Regions from separate parts of the Paenibacillus sp. FSL K6-2862 genome, predicted to be linked through region 3. Evidence: riboswitches for the same ligand, from Rfam matches in the RefSeq annotation. Region 3 holds a riboswitch; each other region holds the start of a gene.

What was found. Region 3 has a riboswitch for thiamine pyrophosphate ahead of thiC (phosphomethylpyrimidine synthase ThiC). Riboswitches for the same ligand answer to the same signal wherever they lie in the genome.
Region 1: another riboswitch for thiamine pyrophosphate. It lies ahead of MHB82_RS18540 (thiamine phosphate synthase); the one in region 3 lies ahead of thiC (phosphomethylpyrimidine synthase ThiC).
Region 2: another riboswitch for thiamine pyrophosphate. It lies ahead of MHB82_RS04090 (ABC transporter ATP-binding protein); the one in region 3 lies ahead of thiC (phosphomethylpyrimidine synthase ThiC).

The regions. Positions count from the first base shown of each region.
Region 1 covers NZ_JBBOSN010000001.1:4,139,551-4,146,215, reverse strand. Annotated here, with positions in the region: gene abc-f (ribosomal protection-like ABC-F family protein) at 32-1,582, shown strand; TPP riboswitch at 1,687-1,796, shown strand; gene MHB82_RS18540 (thiamine phosphate synthase) at 2,039-2,665, shown strand; gene thiO (glycine oxidase ThiO) at 2,695-3,927, shown strand; gene thiS (sulfur carrier protein ThiS) at 3,924-4,127, shown strand; gene MHB82_RS18525 (thiazole synthase) at 4,131-4,898, shown strand; gene MHB82_RS18520 (ThiF family adenylyltransferase) at 4,895-5,944, shown strand; gene MHB82_RS18515 (response regulator transcription factor) at 6,105-6,665, shown strand, end outside.
Region 2 covers NZ_JBBOSN010000001.1:883,016-889,680, reverse strand. Annotated here, with positions in the region: gene MHB82_RS04115 (iron-containing alcohol dehydrogenase family protein) at 1-883, shown strand, start outside; gene MHB82_RS04110 (ABC transporter substrate-binding protein) at 880-1,935, shown strand; gene MHB82_RS04105 (ABC transporter permease subunit) at 1,963-2,748, shown strand; gene MHB82_RS04100 (ATP-binding cassette domain-containing protein) at 2,773-3,549, shown strand; gene hisC (histidinol-phosphate transaminase) at 3,574-4,695, shown strand; TPP riboswitch at 4,801-4,903, shown strand; gene MHB82_RS04090 (ABC transporter ATP-binding protein) at 5,073-5,834, shown strand; gene MHB82_RS04085 (ABC transporter permease) at 5,821-6,633, shown strand.
Region 3 covers NZ_JBBOSN010000001.1:643,253-649,917, forward strand. Annotated here, with positions in the region: gene MHB82_RS03075 (alpha/beta hydrolase) at 148-1,173, opposite strand; gene MHB82_RS03080 (IclR family transcriptional regulator) at 1,535-2,278, shown strand; TPP riboswitch at 2,401-2,514, shown strand; gene thiC (phosphomethylpyrimidine synthase ThiC) at 2,868-4,673, shown strand; gene MHB82_RS03090 (hypothetical protein) at 4,940-5,629, opposite strand; gene MHB82_RS03095 (hypothetical protein) at 5,812-5,979, opposite strand; gene MHB82_RS03100 (zinc ribbon domain-containing protein) at 6,481-6,665, opposite strand, start outside.

The DNA.
Region 1 (6,665 bases), 3.5 Mb from region 3:
AATGTTAAATAGATAGGAGCAACCTCATCTCATGAGTTTATTGTCAGTAGAGAACGTCAGTCACAATTTTGGTGACCGCACGTTATTTAAAAATGTATCTTTTCGTTTACTTGCAGGAGAGCGTGTAGGCCTGGTCGGAGCAAATGGTGTAGGAAAGTCCACTTTAATGAATATTTTGACCGGAAAATTGCTGAAAGATAGCGGGAAAGTAGAGTGGACACCAAAAGTCCGGTACGGATATTTGGATCAGCATACCAAGCTGACTCCTGGCAAAACAATCCGTGACGTTTTAAAAGATGCCTTCCTTCCCCTGCTTGAACTGGAAAAAGAAATGTTGGTCATTACAGACCAGATGGCTGATGCAGACCCAGACCAGCTTGAAAAACTGCTGGAAGAAATGGGTGAAATCCAGGAACAGCTTGAGCAGGGCGATTTTTATTTGATTGATGTAAAAGTGGAAGAAATGGCGAATGGCCTTGGATTATCCGCTATTGGGCTTGATCGTGACGTCGCTGCTCTAAGCGGGGGACAACGGACCAAAGTATTGCTCGCCAAGTTGTTGCTCGAGAAACCGACGGCTCTTTTGCTGGACGAGCCAACGAACTACCTGGACGTTGAGCACATCGAATGGTTAACGCGATATTTAAAAGATTACCCGTATGCATTTATCCTGATTTCGCATGATACGGAGTTCATGAATGAAGTCGTTAACGTCATTTACCATCTGGAATTTGCTAAATTGACGCGATATGCTGCCAACTACAATAAGTTTCTTGAAATGGCCGATATGCAAAAAGCACAACATATCGATGCCTATGAGAAACAGCAGGAATATATTAAGAAACAGGAAGATTTTATTCAGCGTAACAAGGCAAGAGCCTCCACTTCCGGACGTGCTAAAAGCCGTGAGAAGCAGCTGGGCAAGATTGAACGAATCGATCGCCCGGATGAAGCAGCAAAACCGACATTTAAATTCAAAGATGCCCGTGCCAGCAGCAAAACAGTATTCGAGGGAATTGATTTTGAGATTGGTTATTCCTACCCTTTGCTGCCTAAAATGACAATGACAATCGAACGTGGTGAGAAAATAGCCATTGTCGGATGTAACGGTGTAGGTAAGTCGACACTTCTTAAAACCATACTGGGAAAGATACCTCCAATTAGCGGTAAAACGTTCCTGGGGGATTATCTGGAGACAGCTTATTTTGAACAGGAGGTCCGTGCGGGCAATATTACGCCGATTGAAGATGTGTGGAACGAATTCTCTCACCTGACGCAGAACGAAGTACGAGGGCATCTGGCCCGATGTGGTTTGAAAAACGAGCACATCACTCGCCCGCTGAGTGCACTGAGTGGGGGAGAACAAGCGAAAGTTCGCTTGTGCAAGCTTCTGATGCGTGAAAGCAATTGGATCCTGTTTGATGAACCGACAAACCACCTGGATGTAACAGCAAAAGCGGAGCTAAAACGAGCTCTGCAAGAGTTTAAAGGTACAGTATTGCTCGTTTCGCATGAACCTGAATTTTATCAGGATTGGGTCACCAAGACATGGGACGTCGAAGCCTGGTCTGAGAAAAACTAGTTGTTGTGGAGCAATGAAGTACTCTACAATCAAACATCAACATGAGTTTGAGAAATCAACGGTGACAAAAAAAGGTGACTATGGTAACATAGGCTACAACTTCATATGATCACTAGGGGGGCCGCTCGTTGCGGCTGAGATGGAATAATGCGATTCCGGACCCTTTGCACCTGATCTGGATTATACCAGCGTAGGGAAGTGGCGCGTTTTAGTTAATGATATGGGCAAATTAATATTCGATTTTGCAGCGAATGTGAATGCTCACGAGTGGAGCATGAAGATATCTCGTATATATCAAGGCTATGGTTTATAGCTTGTATACCTGACAACTGGCATGTAAAGCTCATTTAACTAACTTGACATGTTATCGCGGCCACTCCCTACGGGAGTGGCTTTTTTGTGCTTACATATTGACAGCAGGGAAGGTGAAACCAAACGGATATCTCTAAGAAACTTGTGAATTCATTATCGTTTGAACTGCATGCTGTTTCACCGGGCATAGGGGATGAACAACGTTTTGTGAAGATTGCAACGGATGTATGGCCCTGGCTTGACTATATTCACATCCGGGAGAAACATCTAACCACCGAACAAAAAATTCAATGGGCGTATAGTTTGCTGTACGCAGGAATTCCATCTGACAGGATCGTGATCAATGGTCTATGTGAGCTGAATGAATTGGAAAAGCATGTATTAATTCAGAGGGTTCATTGGGGCCAGTCCAATATGACGACTATTCAAGGCAGCAGCCTGAACAAAAGCGATCGACTTCGTCTCGGCATTTCTGTTCACTCTCTTCACGAAGCTAGAGAAGCTGAAGAACGCGGAGCAGATTACCTCTTTTATGGTCATGTATTTTCCTCCAGCAGTAAACCTGGGATCAAGCCGAGAGGGCTATCCGCCCTGTCTGAAATATGTTCAGGCGTTTCCATTCCCGTAATTGCCATTGGCGGCATTGAACCGGCAAACATAGCTGCTGTACGTGCAGCTGGAGCAAGTGGTGCGGCAGTAATATCATCTATCTGGGCTAGCGATAATCCGCAAAGCGCAGCAGCAGCCTTGAGGCAGGCTATTGAACGATAGAAATAAGAACGAATCGCGGAGGTGAATGAATGAGCGGAGAAGCAAGAGGTCGAAGACGAAGTGGCAGCCTTTACCGAAATGGAGCTGCTTTTACGGCCCAAATACGTGGAGAACTTCGTGGCAAGCTTCATGCGGAAACGATAGTGGTGGGAGGCGGCGTTATAGGTTGTGCCATCGCGTATGAGCTAGCTTCACGAGGTAAAGAAGTAATTTTAATCGAGCGTGCGCGTATTGCAAGTGAGACATCTTCTGCCGCAGCGGGCATGTTAGCTGCAGACAGCGAGACGTTTCATACTACTGTGATGTCAAAACTAGCATATGAAAGTAGAAAACGACTGCATCAGCAAAAAGAACAGATTCAACGACTAAGCGGCATTGAAATTGGCTTGCAGCAGAATGGATTTATTACACCATTTCGGAATGAAGACGAGATGAAAAAGTATAGCGATACCAGAAAAAGTACAGATTTGCTTACAGAGCAAATTTGGTGGGATCATTCCAATCTTCAACGTGAAGCCCCATGGATAAGCAAGGAAGCTTTCGGGGCTCTGTATAGAGCTTCAGAAAGTGAACTTCTTCCTGTCAATTTGGCACGTGCCTATGCGGTCGCAGCTCAAACAATGGGGGCCAAATTAATCGAAGGTGTACAGAATGTAAGTCTAACTGCGGATTCGAGTGGAGTCCAGGGTATGGAAACGTCGATTGGAAGATTAACGTGTAAGCATGTTGTTGTCGCAGCTGGATTACAAGGTGGAGAGATGTTGAAACAGGTGGGTCTTAACCTGCCCACTCTTCCGGTGAAAGGTGAAATTGCTGCAATACAATATGCGAAACATGATGCAGATTACAGACCTGACAAGACGGTTTATGCAGATAATGTATACATTGTCCCCAAAGCAAACGGCGAAGTCTGGATCGGAGCAACCAGTTTACCAGGGCGCTCGGATCGTGATGTAACTGTTGAAGGTATTCAAAAGCTGCTTGCATCCGCAGCAGGCTGGGTCCCTGGAATTCAGCAAGCCCAGTTTATCCGTGCTTGGGCAGGGGTTCGACCAGCGACTCCTGACGGTTTGCCTTATCTGGGAGCTTGTAAAAGCGTACCTGGGCTATATGCAGCATTTGGACATTACAGAAACGGCATCTTACTGAGCGCAATAACCGGCAGTCTGATGGCTGATTTGATTGCTGGCCATTCTTCGGAAGAACTTGGCATTGATGAATTGAGTCCGGAGCGTTTGAGCAGAAAGGAGATTATGCAGTGAACATCATCGTAAACGGGCAGAGCATGAACATTAATGACGATTTGAATCATGTGGATCAGCTGCTGCAATCTTTTAATTTGCAGGTAAAAACTGTGGTGGTTGAGTTAAATCGTCAGATTTTGATGAGGGAGCACCATGCATCGACCGTATTAAGAGACGGAGACCGAATTGAGATCGTACATTTTGTGGGAGGCGGTTAATATATGCTGAAGGTAGGACATCATTCATTTTCTTCCAGATTGTTGTTGGGTACGGGCAAATTTGACGATTTGGATATACAGAGTCAAGCGGTAGAAGCTTCAGGAACCGAAGTGCTGACTTTTGCCGTTCGACGCCTGAACTTGGAAGAGCGGGATAAACGCCACTTCCTTGATACACTCGATTTGAAGAGATTCACTTTACTTCCTAATACCGCGGGTGCTTCCACTGCAGAAGAGGCCGTCCGAACCGCTGAACTTGCCCGTGCCTCAGGACTTTGTGATATGATAAAAGTAGAAGTGATCGGAGATGGAGTCACACTGCTGCCTGATCCAATCGAAACGTACAAGGCCTGCGAGATCTTGTTGGAAAAAGGATTCATCGTACTGCCTTATATCTCGGATGATGTGATTTTAGCCAAACGGCTTCAACGGCTCGGGGTTCATGCAGTCATGCCAGGTGCCTCACCGATCGGAGCAGGAAGAGGCATTATCAACCCATACAATTTGGAAATCATAATAGAACAAGCGGTTGTTCCTGTAATTGTGGATGCGGGATTGCGTTCCCCCAAAGATGCTGCTTATGCCATGGAGCTGGGGGCGGATGGTGTGCTGCTGAATACGGCGGTGTCCGGTTCAACGGATGCAGTTAAAATGGCAAAAGCAATGCGAATGGGAGTTGAGGCAGGAAGACTTGCTTATGAAGCAGGCATGATACCCGTTAAGCGTTATGCGGCAGCCAGCAGTCCGGCGGAAGGAATGGTTCATACATGATAGAAGAAACAAATTCAACGGAGCAAAGTGATCGATATTCGAGACAGGAACGATATGCTCCGTTTGGCAAAGAAGGTCAGCGTAGACTAAACAACAGCAGGGTTGTTATCGTGGGGGCAGGTGCACTGGGAACTGGCATTGCAGAGACGCTCGCCAGGTCAGGTATTGGACACATTACCATTGCGGACCGGGACTATGTGGAATGGAGCAACCTGCAGCGACAGCAGCTCTATGTTGAACAGGATGCAGTTCAGCGAATGCCAAAAGCGATGGCAGCCCAAAAACGCCTGCTCGATATCAACTCTTCGATTGTCATTGAAGGCAAGGTGATGGATGTCCGTGCAGACGAGCTGGAGGATCTCATTCAAAATGCAGATCTTATCATGGATGCCACGGATAATTTTGATACAAGGCTGCTGATTAATGACATGTCCCAGAAGTACCGCATTCCCTGGATTTATGGGGGGTGTGTGGGGAGTTATGGTATCACGTATACGTTCCTGCCCGGGGATACTCCTTGTTTGAACTGTTTACTTGGAGAGGTACCGCTTGGCGGAGATACTTGCGATACATCGGGGATTATACCCCAGGCTGTGCAGATGGTAACGGCGAACCAGACTGCAGAAGCGATGAAGCTTCTTAGCGGTAATGAAGGTGCGCTGCGGCGTAAGCTGTTGTCTTTTGATGTATGGCGGAATGAGTACATATCCATAAATGTGGATGGGGCCAAAAAAGCAGATTGTCCTTCCTGTGGAAATACCGCTTCCTATCCTTACCTTTCCGCTGCCAATCTGGAGAAAACCGATGTGTTATGCGGTAGGGATACGGTTCAGATTCGTCCTTCTCGCTCCATGAAGCTGAATCTTCAAGATACGGCTGAGCGTCTGAGGAGGCTTGATGAAGGACCAGTTGAAGTTAATCCGTTCCTGATCTCTTTTACGACAGGGGCGCATCGATTGGTGATTTTTCAGGATGGACGTGTTTTGGTTCATGGTACAAAAGATACTGCAGAAGCTCGTACACTCGTACATCGATACTTTGGCTAAATGATTAATTTCTCGAGTCTGTTCCCTATAGGGGAATGGACTTTTTCGTTTTACGGCATGCTAAGCAAACAACAGGTTGCTGTCCTTCTGGTGAAAAATGAGGATCGAATGCGTCATCCTACACCTTGACAGCGGTTTGAGACAGGCCGGGTGAATCGAGATGAAAACGTCCATTTTACTGATTGGTGCAGAGGATCGAACGAACGTTTACATGGAAGTGTTGTGTGCCGAAGGTTACTCCGTTTCTGATATTACTTGGGAAGAGCTGTATCAGGAACAGGACTCTGGGCTTGGAACCTGCACTATGATCATCGGGGTGGTTGAAAATCAGGACGAGCGTGACACTTCCATAGTGGAGGAACTGCAATGGCTAATGGAGCAAAAGGAAGGCATTGTTCCTGTTATCGTCATAGCATCTCACGCAACCCCTGAACAGATAGTGGCTTGGCTTGATCAAGGCGCGAATGATGTCATTGTTGAACCGTTTCAGTGGAAAATCGTGATGGCGAGAATTCGAAATTTGCTCCGCGTCTTCTCGAATGCAGCCCGAACGGATGAGGAGGTTATCGTCGTGCATGATCTTAAAGTGAATCTGCGTTCACGCAGGGTAAGCCGTGCAGGGGAATATCTCATGTTGACACCAAAAGAGTATGAACTGCTGGAATTTTTGGCCAGGCACGTGAATGAGGCGTGTACGCGGAGTGCAATTCTAAGGGAAGTG
Region 2 (6,665 bases), 240 kb from region 3:
TATTGGTGTCGGTGGCGGTAAAGTGCTCGATCTGTCCAAAGCGGTGGCCGAGCAAGCCCAATTGCCCATCGTAACGGTCCCAACGATTGCCGCAACCTGCGCTGCCTGGTCCGCCTTAACCGTGCTCTATGATGAACAGGGCCAATCTGCAGGCTATCGTCCCCTGCTCCGTTCGCCTGATCTCGTTCTGGCTGATCCTCATATTCTGGCGAGTGCACCAAGACGATATTTGGCCGCTGGAATCGGTGACACGCTCGTAAAATGGCATGAGTTCGTCGTTAATCTAAGTGGCAACGCCACCAGCCTCACTCTCCGAAACAGTGTCAGCACTGCCAAGCTTGCGCTCGATATTCTTGAAGCGCACGCCATCGATGTCTATGAATCCACCGATACAACCGGTAGTACACCTCAGTTCCATGATGTTGCCGATGCCATCATTGTGCTCGCTGGCCTTGTAGGCAGCATTAGCGATGGATCACTTCATGCCGCGATTGCTCATGGGCTGCATGATAGCCTCACCAAATTACCTGAGACACACGCTTCGCTACATGGAGAAAAGGTAGCCTTTGGACTTTTCACCCAGTGGATTCTTGAAGGCAAAGCAGGGGATGAGCTTCAGGAGCTGACCACTCTGTTACATAAGCTGAATCTGCCTATCACTCTTGCCCAACTCGGCATACAACAACAGCCTCGGGAAGCTGCTGCGCACATTGCAGCAGGACTACAGCTGCGGGAAGGCAGTGCGGCACATCTCTCCTTCGGAGTTAGCACGGCGCAGGTAACCGAAGCCATCCTTCAGGCAGACCGCATCGGCCAAACATTCATAGAATCCAGTCAGTCTAGTGAAAGCAGTACATACACCAAGGAGGTTTCCTCCCTATGATCCGTCCAAACCGCCAGTACACTCTTCCCTTAACTGCCTTTCTGAGTGCGCTTCTGTTGTTGCTGATTTCCGGCTGCTCTCCCGGAACTGATAATCAGGCCACCGGTACAGGCACAACACCGACAGTAGCATCAGCTGCTTCGAATAAAGACGTTACTATTCGGGTTGGTCAGACCGGATGGGGCAATCTCGAATTGGGGCTAAAAGCCGCCGGACTCGATGACACCCCCTATAAAGTCACTTATAACGTTTTTCAGGGAGGTAACCTGATCCTCGAAGCGATGGCTGCAAATCAATTGGACTTTGGTGTGACCAGTGAAATTCCGCCCATTTTTGCATCTCAGGCTGCCAATGGTGGAAACTTCAAAATTATTGCGGTACAACAAGGCAGCACCTTAAATCAGGAGGTCGTTGTTCCCAAAGGTTCTTCTATCAAATCAGTTGCTGACCTGAAAGGCAAGAAAGTTGCTTTCGTAAAAAATACAACAGCCCACTATTTCCTGCTCAAAATGCTGGAGGAAGCCGGGCTAACCTGGAGTGACATCAGTCCGGTCGAACTTTCAACAGCCGACGGACTCAGCGCCCTGATTAGCGGGAAAGTGGATGCCCTTGCCAGTTACGGCAATGCCATCATCTCCGCACATCAGAATGAAGCAACAACGCTCGCCAGCGCCAAAGATATCCTGTCAGGCAGCTTCCTTGTAGCCGCGTCCGATCAGGCTATTGCAAATGCGGAACAGAAAGAGGCCCTAGCCGATTATCTGGAGCGAATCAACAAATTCAATGATTGGGCTCGTGCCAATAAGGATGCGTGGGCTCAAATTACAGCAGACAATACCCACCAGCCGGTGGAACAAGCCCTTAAAACCTACACGGATGGAGAAGCACAACGCCCATCACGTATTGTTGCCATTTCTGATGAGGCCATCAAGTCCGAACAGGACGTAGCAGATACGTTTCAGCAAGCGGGAATTTTTGGGCAGGCAGTCGATGTGAGCACATTCTGGAGTGATGCACTTCAAGATCAACTTCCAGCTCCAGGTAGTCAATAACGAAGGAAGCAAGGAGGTAGGCATAACGTGCGGTCCAAAACCTTTAACCGGGCATGGTTTAACCAGTTCATTCCTTTTGTTGTACCACTACTCATTCTGGCTCTGTGGCAATGGCTGACTGCATCCGGAGTTGTTGCAGCCAATATTTTGCCCCGTCCCGCTCAAGTACTGGAGGCCTTCATTCGTCTGCTTGGTAACGGTGAACTACTGAACAATATCAGTATTAGCGCCAGACGAGCTTTGGGAGGATTCCTCATTGGTGGGGGTCTGGGTTTTCTGCTGGGAGTGCTGAACGGCATCTCCTCCCTTGCGGAAAAGATCGCCGACTCCTCGGTACAGATGATCCGTAACATTCCGCATCTGTCCTTGATCCCCCTCGTTATTGTGTGGTTCGGGATCGGTGAAGAAGCAAAATTATTTCTCGTTTCCCTGGGTGTATTCTTTCCGGTATATCTGAATACGTTCCACGGCATACGATCGGTCGATCCCGGTCTGATTGAAATGGGCAAAGTATATGGCCTCAGCCGTTGGTCCCTTTATAAAGACATTATCCTACCTGGTGCACTGCCTTCCATTCTCGTGGGTATTCGTTATGCACTTGGCATTATGTGGCTGACCCTTATCGTAGCCGAGACGGTTGCGGCGGATGCGGGGATTGGCTACATGGCGATGAATGCGCGGGAATTCATGCAGATGGATGTAATCGTCTTAAGCATTCTGCTATATGCCCTGCTGGGCAAGCTGTCCGATACCATCGCCAAATGGCTGGAACGGCGCTGGCTGCGCTGGAACCCGGCTCTATCCCGCAAGTAAAGCCAAAGGAGCGTGAATTGATCCATGAGCACAAGTCAGATCAGTCCTTTTCTTCAAGTAGATAGGGTTCAGAAATCGTATGATCAGCGGACAATTCTATCCGACATCAATGTCAATGTAAGACAAGGGGAATTTGTAGCCATCGTTGGACGAAGTGGTTGTGGCAAAAGCACTTTGCTGCGTCTGATCGCCGGGCTGGAATCCCCCTCTTCCGGAAGCGTTATGCTGGGCAACAGAAAGCTTGGCAGTACAGCACCAGAGACACGGTTTCTGTTTCAGGAAGCCCGACTGCTGCCTTGGAAATCCGTGCTCGACAATGTACGGCTGGGAATCCCCGACAAGAACAAGGAAGATGCACGCCAGTCGCTTCGCAATGTAGGACTTGGAGAGCGTGAAGGTGACTGGCCGGGGGTATTATCTGGCGGACAAAAACAACGTGTTGCCTTGGCACGGGCACTCGCAAGTCATCCGCGTTTGCTGCTGCTGGATGAACCGCTGGGTGCATTGGATGCATTGACCCGAATTGAGATGCAGCAATTAATCGAACGCTTGTGGGTAGAAGAAGATCTGACTGTCATTCTGGTCACTCATGATGTCAGTGAGGCGGTTGCGCTGGCTGACAGGGTGCTGTTAATCGAGGATGGTCATATAACGATGGATACCCGAATTACGCTGGAGCGTCCACGTGTTCGGGACAGCGGGTTTGCTCATTTTGAAAATCTTATTCTAAATCGCTTGTTGACTCCTCCACAAGAGACACCACAGCGGATAGCCCAGAAACAGATATCATTCTCGATCTAATTCCACTGGAAAGAAGGTATGATTATGCAATCCCTCTCAACCGTTCCCTCTCCTCCTGTTAAAGATCTGTTAAATCAAATTCCGGCTTATACACCTGCCAAATCCATGGAACAGATCCGGCGGGAATTGGGACTGGAAAGTGTAGATCGACTTGCAGCGAACGAGAATCCGTTTGGCTCTTCTCCCCTGGCAGCGGAAGCAGTCAGATCGCTGAGCTCCGATCTTCTGGCTCAATACCCCGACGGTTCCAGCCAACTGCTGCATGACAAACTTGCGGAACGTCTGGGTGTGCGTACCTCCCAACTGGTATTTGGCAGTGGATCATTCGAGCTCCTAACCCTTACCGCCCAAGCCTATCTTAATCCGGGCGAGGAATCACTCATTCCTGTCCCCTCCTTTAACTGGTATAAGGGTGCTACGCTACTGGCAGGCGGGGTTATTCATGAAGTGCCTTTGGTCAACCATTCACTGGACCTGGAGCAATTCCGGCAGCGGATCAATGCTTCTACCCGAATCATCTGGCTGTGCAATCCGAATAATCCAACCGGAACCATTTTCACGGCAGATGCCCTGCTTGGTTTACTCGAACATGTGCCCTCCCATGTCGTGGTTGTCCTGGACGAAGCGTATTATGAATTTGCGGAAAGTGAAGATTATCCTGATACGGTTAAGCTGCTGGAGCAGTATAATAATCTGATTATTTTGCGAACCTTCTCCAAAATATATGGACTTGCCGGCCTGCGAATTGGATATGGCATCGGGAATGAAAGCATCATTGAAGGCATTAACCGGGTCAAGCTGCCCATCAGTTTGACAGCCACCTCCCAAGCCGCTGCTTCAGCCAGCCTGGATGATCATGAATTTGTTTCTCATTGCCTGCACTACAATCGTCAGGGACGGGAAACGTTAATGCAGTCTTTTGATCATTGGAAGTTACCCTACATCCCTTCCGAAACGAATTTCATCATGGTGGATCTGTTGCAGGATAGTGGCCCGATTACCAAAGAATTGTTAAACAGAGGCATCTCTGTCCGCGGCGGTGCCGAATTCGCCATGCCTACCTGGCTTCGGATTACGATTGGCACACCTGAACAGATTGCCCGTCTGATCGGTGAGCTTGATTCACTGTTACACTCAAACAATTAGAATAGGTCACTTTCCTAACTTCTTTACGCATACTTCTTTTAAGCCGCCCTCTTTACATCTCGCGGGCACGTGATATATGCTGTGTACACAACTGCATATTTTGAACGATTGCACTAGGGGAGCCTTGCGGCTGAGACGAATGAATGTATTCGGACCCTTTGAACCTGATCTGGATCATACCAGCGGAGGGAAGTGGAGCGGACTTTCAGTTAACGGATTTTCTTCATATTCATATGTACATGAATGTCGGTTGAACTTAACAGGCCCACTCATTTCTCCGGAAATGGGCGGGCTTTTTCGCGTTTACTTACAACAGATCGCAAACAACGTGCATTTCCGTTCAGGCAGTTTTTATTCCAAGGGGGTCAAGGAACCAGATGAGCAACGATGTACAGATTGACAACATGACCTTCACTTTTCCGGATCAGAGACATTCCCCCGTGCTCTCCAATGTGTCGATGTGTGTAAAAAAGGGAGAATTCGTCTCGCTGATCGGCTCCAGCGGGTCGGGCAAGAGCACACTCTTCAAGCTGCTGGCAGGCTTGCTTGAACCGACGCAAGGCACGATCGAAATTGCTGGGGTGCCGCCAGGACAGCGACTCGGGCGGGTTGCCTACATGCCGCAGAAGGATTTGCTGTTATCCTGGCGGACGGTTATGGAGAACTGTCTGCTTCCCTCGGAGCTTGCCCCGAGGAAGCAGGACAAGGTGAAGCTGCGAGCTGACATTATGGCCGGACTCGACAGATTCGGCTTATCCGGCTATGAGCATGCCTACCCGGACGAACTGTCCGGCGGCATGAGGCAGCGGGTCGCCCTGCTGCGTACCTTGCTGACGGGAGGACAGCTGATGCTGCTGGACGAGCCCTTCGGCGCGCTCGATGCCATGACCAAGCGGGAGATGCATCGCTGGCTGCTTGAATTGTGGGAAAGCCTCCGCCAAACGGTGCTGTTTATCACGCATGATATCGAAGAAGCCCTGTTATTAAGTGACCGGATTATCCTTCTCACTCCTGGCGGTCGGCAGCTGCTGGACATGACGGTGCCTCTGCCCCGTCCGAGACATTCGGGCATGGTCTACGATCCGGATCTTATACGGATGCGACAACGGTTGGAGGAACAATTACATGCGAAGCTTTAACGTCAGCAGATGGTTTGCCCGCTATGGCCTGTTCGCTGCGCTTCTCCTCCTGATGCTTGCCAGCTGGGAATGCATCGTTCGATTAGGCTGGGTTCCTTCTTTCATTATCCCTGCACCTACATCGATAGTGAGTTCTCTAGTTGAGCATCGGCGTCTGCTCCTCGGAACCCATCTGCCTGCCACATTGGTGGAGGTTGCGGTTGGCTTCGGCTTGTCCATCGTGGCCGGAAGCGCTCTGGCAGCGGGCATGCACCTCAGCCCTTCGATTGAAAAGGCGCTGTATCCCTTCATCGTAATCAGCCAGACCATTCCACTGATTGCCCTGTCTCCTGTATTCATTCTGTGGTTTGGCTACACACTCTGGAGCAAAGTTGCTGTGGTATTTCTGATCGCATTCTTCCCGATTGTGGTCAGCACCTATGATGGTCTCCGTCAAGGCGACCCGGAACAGCGCGAACTGCTGATGACCATGGGAGCAAGCAAGTGGGATCTGTTTCGCAAGCTTCAGGTACCTCTTGCGCTGCCCTCTTTCTTTTCAGGATTGAAGATGTCGGTGGTGTACTGCGTGGTCGGCGCAACCATTGGCGAATGGCTCGGAGGCAGCAAAGGACTTGGTTATTTCAGCCGCAGAATGTCCAGCAGCATGAATACCGATGCCATGTTTGCCTCCATTCTGCTGTTATCCTTGCTGGGCATCGGACTGTTCGTGTTTATAGCCTGGCTGGAGCGAACCCTCGGATTGAAGCGGAATGCAGACCATGCAGGCAGAGGAAAGTCGATGAAAAGGCAATCGCAATGAGATAACACGTGCTCCTTCCTGTAGATCTCTTT
Region 3 (6,665 bases):
CGGCAAACCTCCATTCAATTAAATTGTAAAATCAAGGGATACTGTGATTAACCATTTATAACCGTCCCAAAAGTATATTCTCCTGCCATGTTGTCCTATGTGTGCATAAAAAAAGAGCCCCATAGGGGCTCTGATCACCGGAAGATTCTATTCTCCGGTATTGGTATTTTCCACATCATCGCTGCTCGTCTTCGTCACATGACTCAGGAACGTAGAGACACGGCGGAGATACTCCTTCGGATGTTCCCGGAAGATCAGCTCATGATGCGCGTCCTGCACAATCCATTCCTCTGAGTAGGTGTTCGTCTGGTTGGCGGCGAGAAGCTCGGCGATTGGATATGGAGCCTTCTCATCCTCCGTCCCGTGAATGAAGAAGATCGGGAACGGATAGTCTTTCTTTTTGACTTCCTGATACGGAATCTGCTGTAATCCGGTGCCATTCAGAACCGGGAATAACAGATTCATGATCTGCAAAGTTGGTTGGCGAGGCAGATCAATCTGGTTATGAATGTTGTGATACAGTGTATCCGGCTCCAGCAGGAAGGTGCTGTCGAGAATCATGGCATCCACGTTCTCGGTTAGCAGCCCAGTCTGTAATGCCGTGCCTGCGCCCATTGAGAATCCCCAGACGACAAGCTCCTGAGCACCGCGCTGCTTGGCGAACTGAATGGCACCAAGCAATTGCTGGGACTCGGCTTTGCCTCCTGTAGCGACTGCCTTGTTCACCTGTGAGGCGAAACCATAGTCGAACATCACGACATTGAACCCGAGCTGGTGGGCATAGTGAGCGAGGTCATACATGGGAACCCAGGTTTCCTCCCGATTGGCCCCATATCCATGACTGAAGATAATGGTTTTGTTGACATCTGTGTCTGCGGGGATATACCAGCCCTGCATCGTACGGCTGCCATCTGCTGCCGGGAACGTGATGTCCTCGTATTTCATGTTCTTGGCCTGCATGGGATTGGAGAACACGGGAGCTACGGTCGGGTTGGATAATACCCAGGCAATATAGCCGTGTAAGGCGATGAAACAAAAGAGCAGAAAAAATACAACGGAGAGCAGCAACGCTACGATAATATGTTTGAACCGGATCAGCCTCGGTGATAACGAAGAAGGCAGATCGGACACTTTCGTTTGCAGCGGGGCTTCGCTCTGGGATGTCGGAAACATGATTGCCCCTCCTTATTAAGATCAATTGAAGATAACAACGAGTTCAGATCAGATAGTATGTCGTGGTGTCCTTGCTGGCATGTGCAGCAAAGTCTTGCTTTTATATCTTTATCGTATGTTTCCATATAGTCAAAGTCAATTGATTGGAGGCATTTGTTACGCAATTGTTATATAGTCCAAAAGATATATGGGTAACATTTCCTGATGGTGCAAATTGCAGGGGATTTAGTCTTATAAAAAGAAAATATTTACACTTCTTATCGTCATGATTTGGCTCATTTTAGTTTACAGATGAGATCGTTTCTCATATAATTTATGTAACCAAGTTTCATGTGATGAAACATGAGGAGGGCTTTATGCCATGGAAGACCGCAAATTAACCGTCCGGGCTGTAGAACGGGCGCTGGATATATTATTATGTTTTACCACACGGAGCGATCTTGGACTCACGGAAATTGCGAGCCAGATTGGTTTGCACAAAAGTACGGTTCATCGTCTGATGGCGACGCTGGAGGAGAAGGGATTCGTCATTCGCGATGCGGCCACTGAGAAATACAGGCTCGGCATTCGAATCTGGGAGCTGTCTGCTCATATGTCCCGTAGTGATGACCCTGCTATTTTGCTGCTTCCAGCGATGGAGCGGCTCAGAGATCGTTTGGGTGAGACGGTCAGTCTGTACCTGCGGGATGGCAGTGAGCGTATCCGTATTCAGGCTGTTCAGAGTGATCAGGCCATCCGGCGGGTGGCTCCGGTTGGTGTACGTCTTCCTCTATCCGTAGGGGCTTCCAGCAAGGTACTCATGGCATTTGCGACGGAAGAAGACCGGGAGGAACTGATGAATGGCCCCGAATGGCCCGTATTTATCGATCCCGAAGTTTATCTGGCCCAGATGGGCGATATCCGGGAGACTGGGTATGCGACCAGCTACGAAGAACGTGAGCCTGGAGCGGCTGCAGTATCGGTTCCCATTATGGATCGAAAGGGGAATATTGCTGCTGCGCTATCCGTATCGGGTCCCGTTAGCCGCCTGTCCCAGGAAACTTTGCACGAATATGCACCTGTACTGAAGGAAGCAGCCGCGCAGATGGGCCTCATGTTGTCCTGATCCGGCGTGCAATGGAAGATAAAGGGTTGTTTTTCTGATGAGCTTGCGCTAGTCTGTAATGGACAGCCCAGCGAGGCTGGAATGAATTGAATATGAAACTGCGGTACACATACCGCAACTGTTAACGTTACTGGGGGAGTCCGAATTGTCCGGACTGAGACGGGATCGCATGAGATTCCGGACCCTTTGCACCTGATCTGGATCATACCAGCGTAGGGAAGTAATCGGCGATATAACCACGAACACCTGCATAATCCAGCCTTTGGCATGTCTCCACTTGTGGGAGCTTGGCATCAGGCTTGTTATAGGTGATGGACATAAGCCGGTTCCCTCGGGAACCGGCTTTTTTTATTTACAGCGTCAAGCGATCATTCGCAGCAGAGGGGATTATCTTCTTTTGCGGGGGAGCTGAGTTGGGTGTAACCCACTTATGCCTGTGCCAGATTCTGTCTGCGCTATGCCGCTGTAATGTTCTTTCTTCGGAAGTTGGCCGCTCTTTTCTTGCCTATGCGTGGATGATATGGAACGGGTGCATGAGCAATCAAACTGGCCCATCCATGGGACAATCAACGAGGAGGAAGAGGTAGCGATGAGCACAAACAACAGAACAACAGCACAGGAACATGTAGGACAGGGGTTGGAAAAGGGAACAGTGGCGGCTGAACGGGTCCAACCGTTTCCCGGCAGCCGCAAAGTTTACATTCAGGGCTCGCGTCCGGACATTGCCGTACCCGAGCGTGAAATTGCCCTTCATGACACGAATACACCCCAAGGGGTGGAGCATAACGAGCCGCTGCGCGTGTACGATACGAGCGGCCCTATGACGGATCCCGGATTTCACGCCGATATCCGGGCAGGCCTGCCAGCTTTGCGTGCACAATGGATTACAGAACGAAACGATGTAGAAGCGTACCAGGGACGCACCGTCAAACCGGAGGATAACGGGCTGAAGCCTGGAGGCAAGAGAACCGGAGCTGAAGAATATCCAGGCCTCCGCGGCAAACCGCTGCGTGCACAATCCGGACGCTGTGTCACCCAAATGCACTATGCGAGGCAGGGCATCATTACGCCTGAGATGGAGTTTGCTGCTATCCGTGAGGGCGTGGAGCCGGAATTCGTCCGGCAGGAGCTGGCGAGCGGAAGGGCCATTCTGCCATCGAATATCAATCATCCAGAGAGCGAACCGATGCTGATCGGACGTCATTTCCACGTGAAGATCAACGCGAATATTGGCAACTCTGCCGTATCCTCTTCGATTGAAGAAGAAGTGGAGAAAATGACTTGGGCGGTACGCTGGGGGTCCGATACGGTAATGGATCTTTCCACGGGCAAGGATATCCATACCACTCGGGAATGGATTATCCGCAATTCCCCGGTACCGATCGGGACGGTGCCGCTATATCAGACGCTGGAGAAGGTGAATGGCGAAGCTGAGGCACTCACCTGGGAGTTGTACCGGGATACGCTCATTGAGCAGGCTGAGCAGGGTGTGGATTACTTTACAATCCATGCAGGCGTACTGCTGCGTTACATACCGATGACGGCCAAACGGATGACTGGCATTGTTTCAAGGGGTGGTTCCATTATGGCGGCATGGTGCCTTGCACACCATCAGGAGAATTTTTTATATACGCATTTTGAGGAAATCTGTGAAATCATGAAAAGGTATGATGTAGCCTTCTCTCTCGGAGATGGACTCCGCCCGGGCAGCATCTATGATGCCAATGATGAAGCCCAGATGGCTGAACTTGCTACGCTTGGTGAACTGACACAGATTGCGTGGAAGCACGATGTGCAGGTGATGATTGAGGGGCCAGGACATGTGCCGATGCACAAGATTAAGGAGAATGTCGACCTTCAGATGGAGATCTGCAAGGAGGCACCATTCTATACACTCGGTCCGCTGACAACCGATATAGCACCAGGCTATGACCATATTACCTCAGCCATTGGAGCGGCGATGATCGGCTGGTTCGGAACGTCGATGCTCTGTTATGTGACACCAAAGGAGCATCTGGGCCTGCCAAACAAGGATGATGTCCGGGAGGGCGTTATTGCCTACAAGATTGCGGCACATGCCGCTGATCTGGCCAAAGGCCATCCGCGTGCACAGCGCCGGGATGACGCGTTGTCGAAGGCCCGTTTCGAATTCCGCTGGCGGGACCAGTTCAACCTGTCACTGGATCCGGAACGTGCGCTGTCCTATCACGATGAGACACTCCCGGCTGAAGGGGCCAAGGAGGCCCATTTCTGCTCCATGTGCGGACCTAAATTTTGCAGCATGCGCATTACGCAGGATATTCGTGCATTTGCCGCAGACAAAGGCTTGTCCGAGAATGAGGCTGTAGCGGCCGGAATGCAGGAGAAGGCTGAGGAATACCGAACCCGAACCTAAGCTCGTTACAGCGCAATTTAAGCAGCCTAAGATATATAAAAGCCGTTCTCTCCACTACTGGGAGAAGAGCGGCTTTTAGTTGTAATCCTTTAGCTTCGTTGATAAGAAAAGTAAACTTCCGGATATTTCTATGTTGGAGCCGGCTAACGGCTGCTCAAGCACAGCGTTGACGTCAGGTATTCCTCTGAGTGCAGGCCCTCCTTCGAGAGCCTTTTTAATGCGTGAAAGGCAGAGGTAGCTTTCATGCACGCAATGAATAACCCTAACTAACGTCTACCAATTTTTAATTGCTGCTCCAAATAAGATGCCAGCGATGCGAGCGGGCTGTAAATCTCACTACCCGTATTTGCTGAAGCAAGGGCTGCCGCGGGAGCCATGGATAGCTGAGCAGCTACAATTGTTTTCTCTGGTGACTGTGCAGCGAGTTGCTGAAGGCCCGTTGTCACCGCCTCCATATATCCTTCCTTATCGCCGCGCATGATCAATTCAAATGTACCAGGAATTAGTGCGGCCTTTGTTCTCGAAGGAGCCGCAACGTTTGCCTGCCCGTTAGTTTCACCTTGCTGTAGTGCTTCATTCACCCGCGCCATCGTTCCTTCAACCGTTGCTGGATTGGTAAAAGCAAGAATGTATTCCTTCGAATCCTGCTGCAGCTTCTGCAATAATGGATCATCAATACCGATAACGGGGATGGAGACATGATGTGCTTCGTGCGCCAGTACTGCAGCAAACAGGGTACAGGTGACTAGAATCGCATCTGCGTGACACTGGGCAATCCACTTTAATGTCTGGGATACCTTTTCTCGAATGACAGCCTCTGAGAAGTCCGTATCCTGCTTAAGGCGATCCAGACCGGGATCGACATAATGCACAAGTTCCACTTCATAGGGGGCGAGCGCCTCTTCAATGAGTGCGATGTTGGAGTAGTGAGCGTGATAACAGCCGATCGTGATCATAATGACATCCCCTTTGCCAATGCTTCTTTTTTTGTGAGTCGTGAGTGCTGCAGATATTTAATCCATTATAGAAACACGGGCCGGGAATTGTACAGCGTTTAAACCAATGCCAACAACCGTCCCTCCGCCAAATGGCAGAAGGACGGTTCTATAATCAGACTCCAATACAGTCAGGTTTCATTTTATCGCATGGAAGGAGATGCGTTCTTTTGAGCCATTTTTTGCTGCAGAATCTCGTGAAAGGATAGACCTTGAGTGTTCTCATTCTCCTTTTTGGGAGCAGTGGTCGCCGTGTTGCGCGGATATTGGTGGTGGTACGGGATCATTTGCTGAATAGGCATGCGGATCATCTTGGTTCCTCCTTTGGGTTAGATATATAAGTTGAGCATGTAAATATTCAATCATCTTAAATAGGCTATGTATTTGAGCAGGTAGTCGTTCCAAGTGCGCATATAGGTACATGTGACTTGTTAGACGAAATCGGGAAGTTATGACGTAATTCCAATTGGATTGTAGTGATTTTACCCCGTATTCAGGAGATGTAAACGGTTTGAGGGAAATTCAGGAATAAAGGACCTGAAATACAGGGTTTGGTATGGGAGGAACGAATCGGGTGTTAAGTGAATAGTCCCAGTTTCAGGAATGTCAATTGTGACGAAAATAAGACAAATTGTCTGGGAGAGTAGGTATCATTGCAGCTAACTAACTTGGTACCATAGTCGGTTGTTGTGAGCGGGATGGGGGGAGTTTATACGTGTTTTGGAGGTGAGACAGTGGAACAGCACCAAAAAAGCCATCCAGCGAGCTGGATGGCTTGTGTAACGTTAATCTGGAAATGTAAATGAAAAATGTCAATTTTCCGTAGTTGCCCTAGCTTGGTTTACCGCAATATAGATATCGACCTGAACTTGGGCAGGATCCATACTCCGTTCATCATATAACTCGAAATCACCGGTAAACGTTCGCTCGTTCGGATTGCTCCAGCCCCAAACGACTCCCCATGCTTCACCTACAACTTCTGCCATTGGACCCTTGC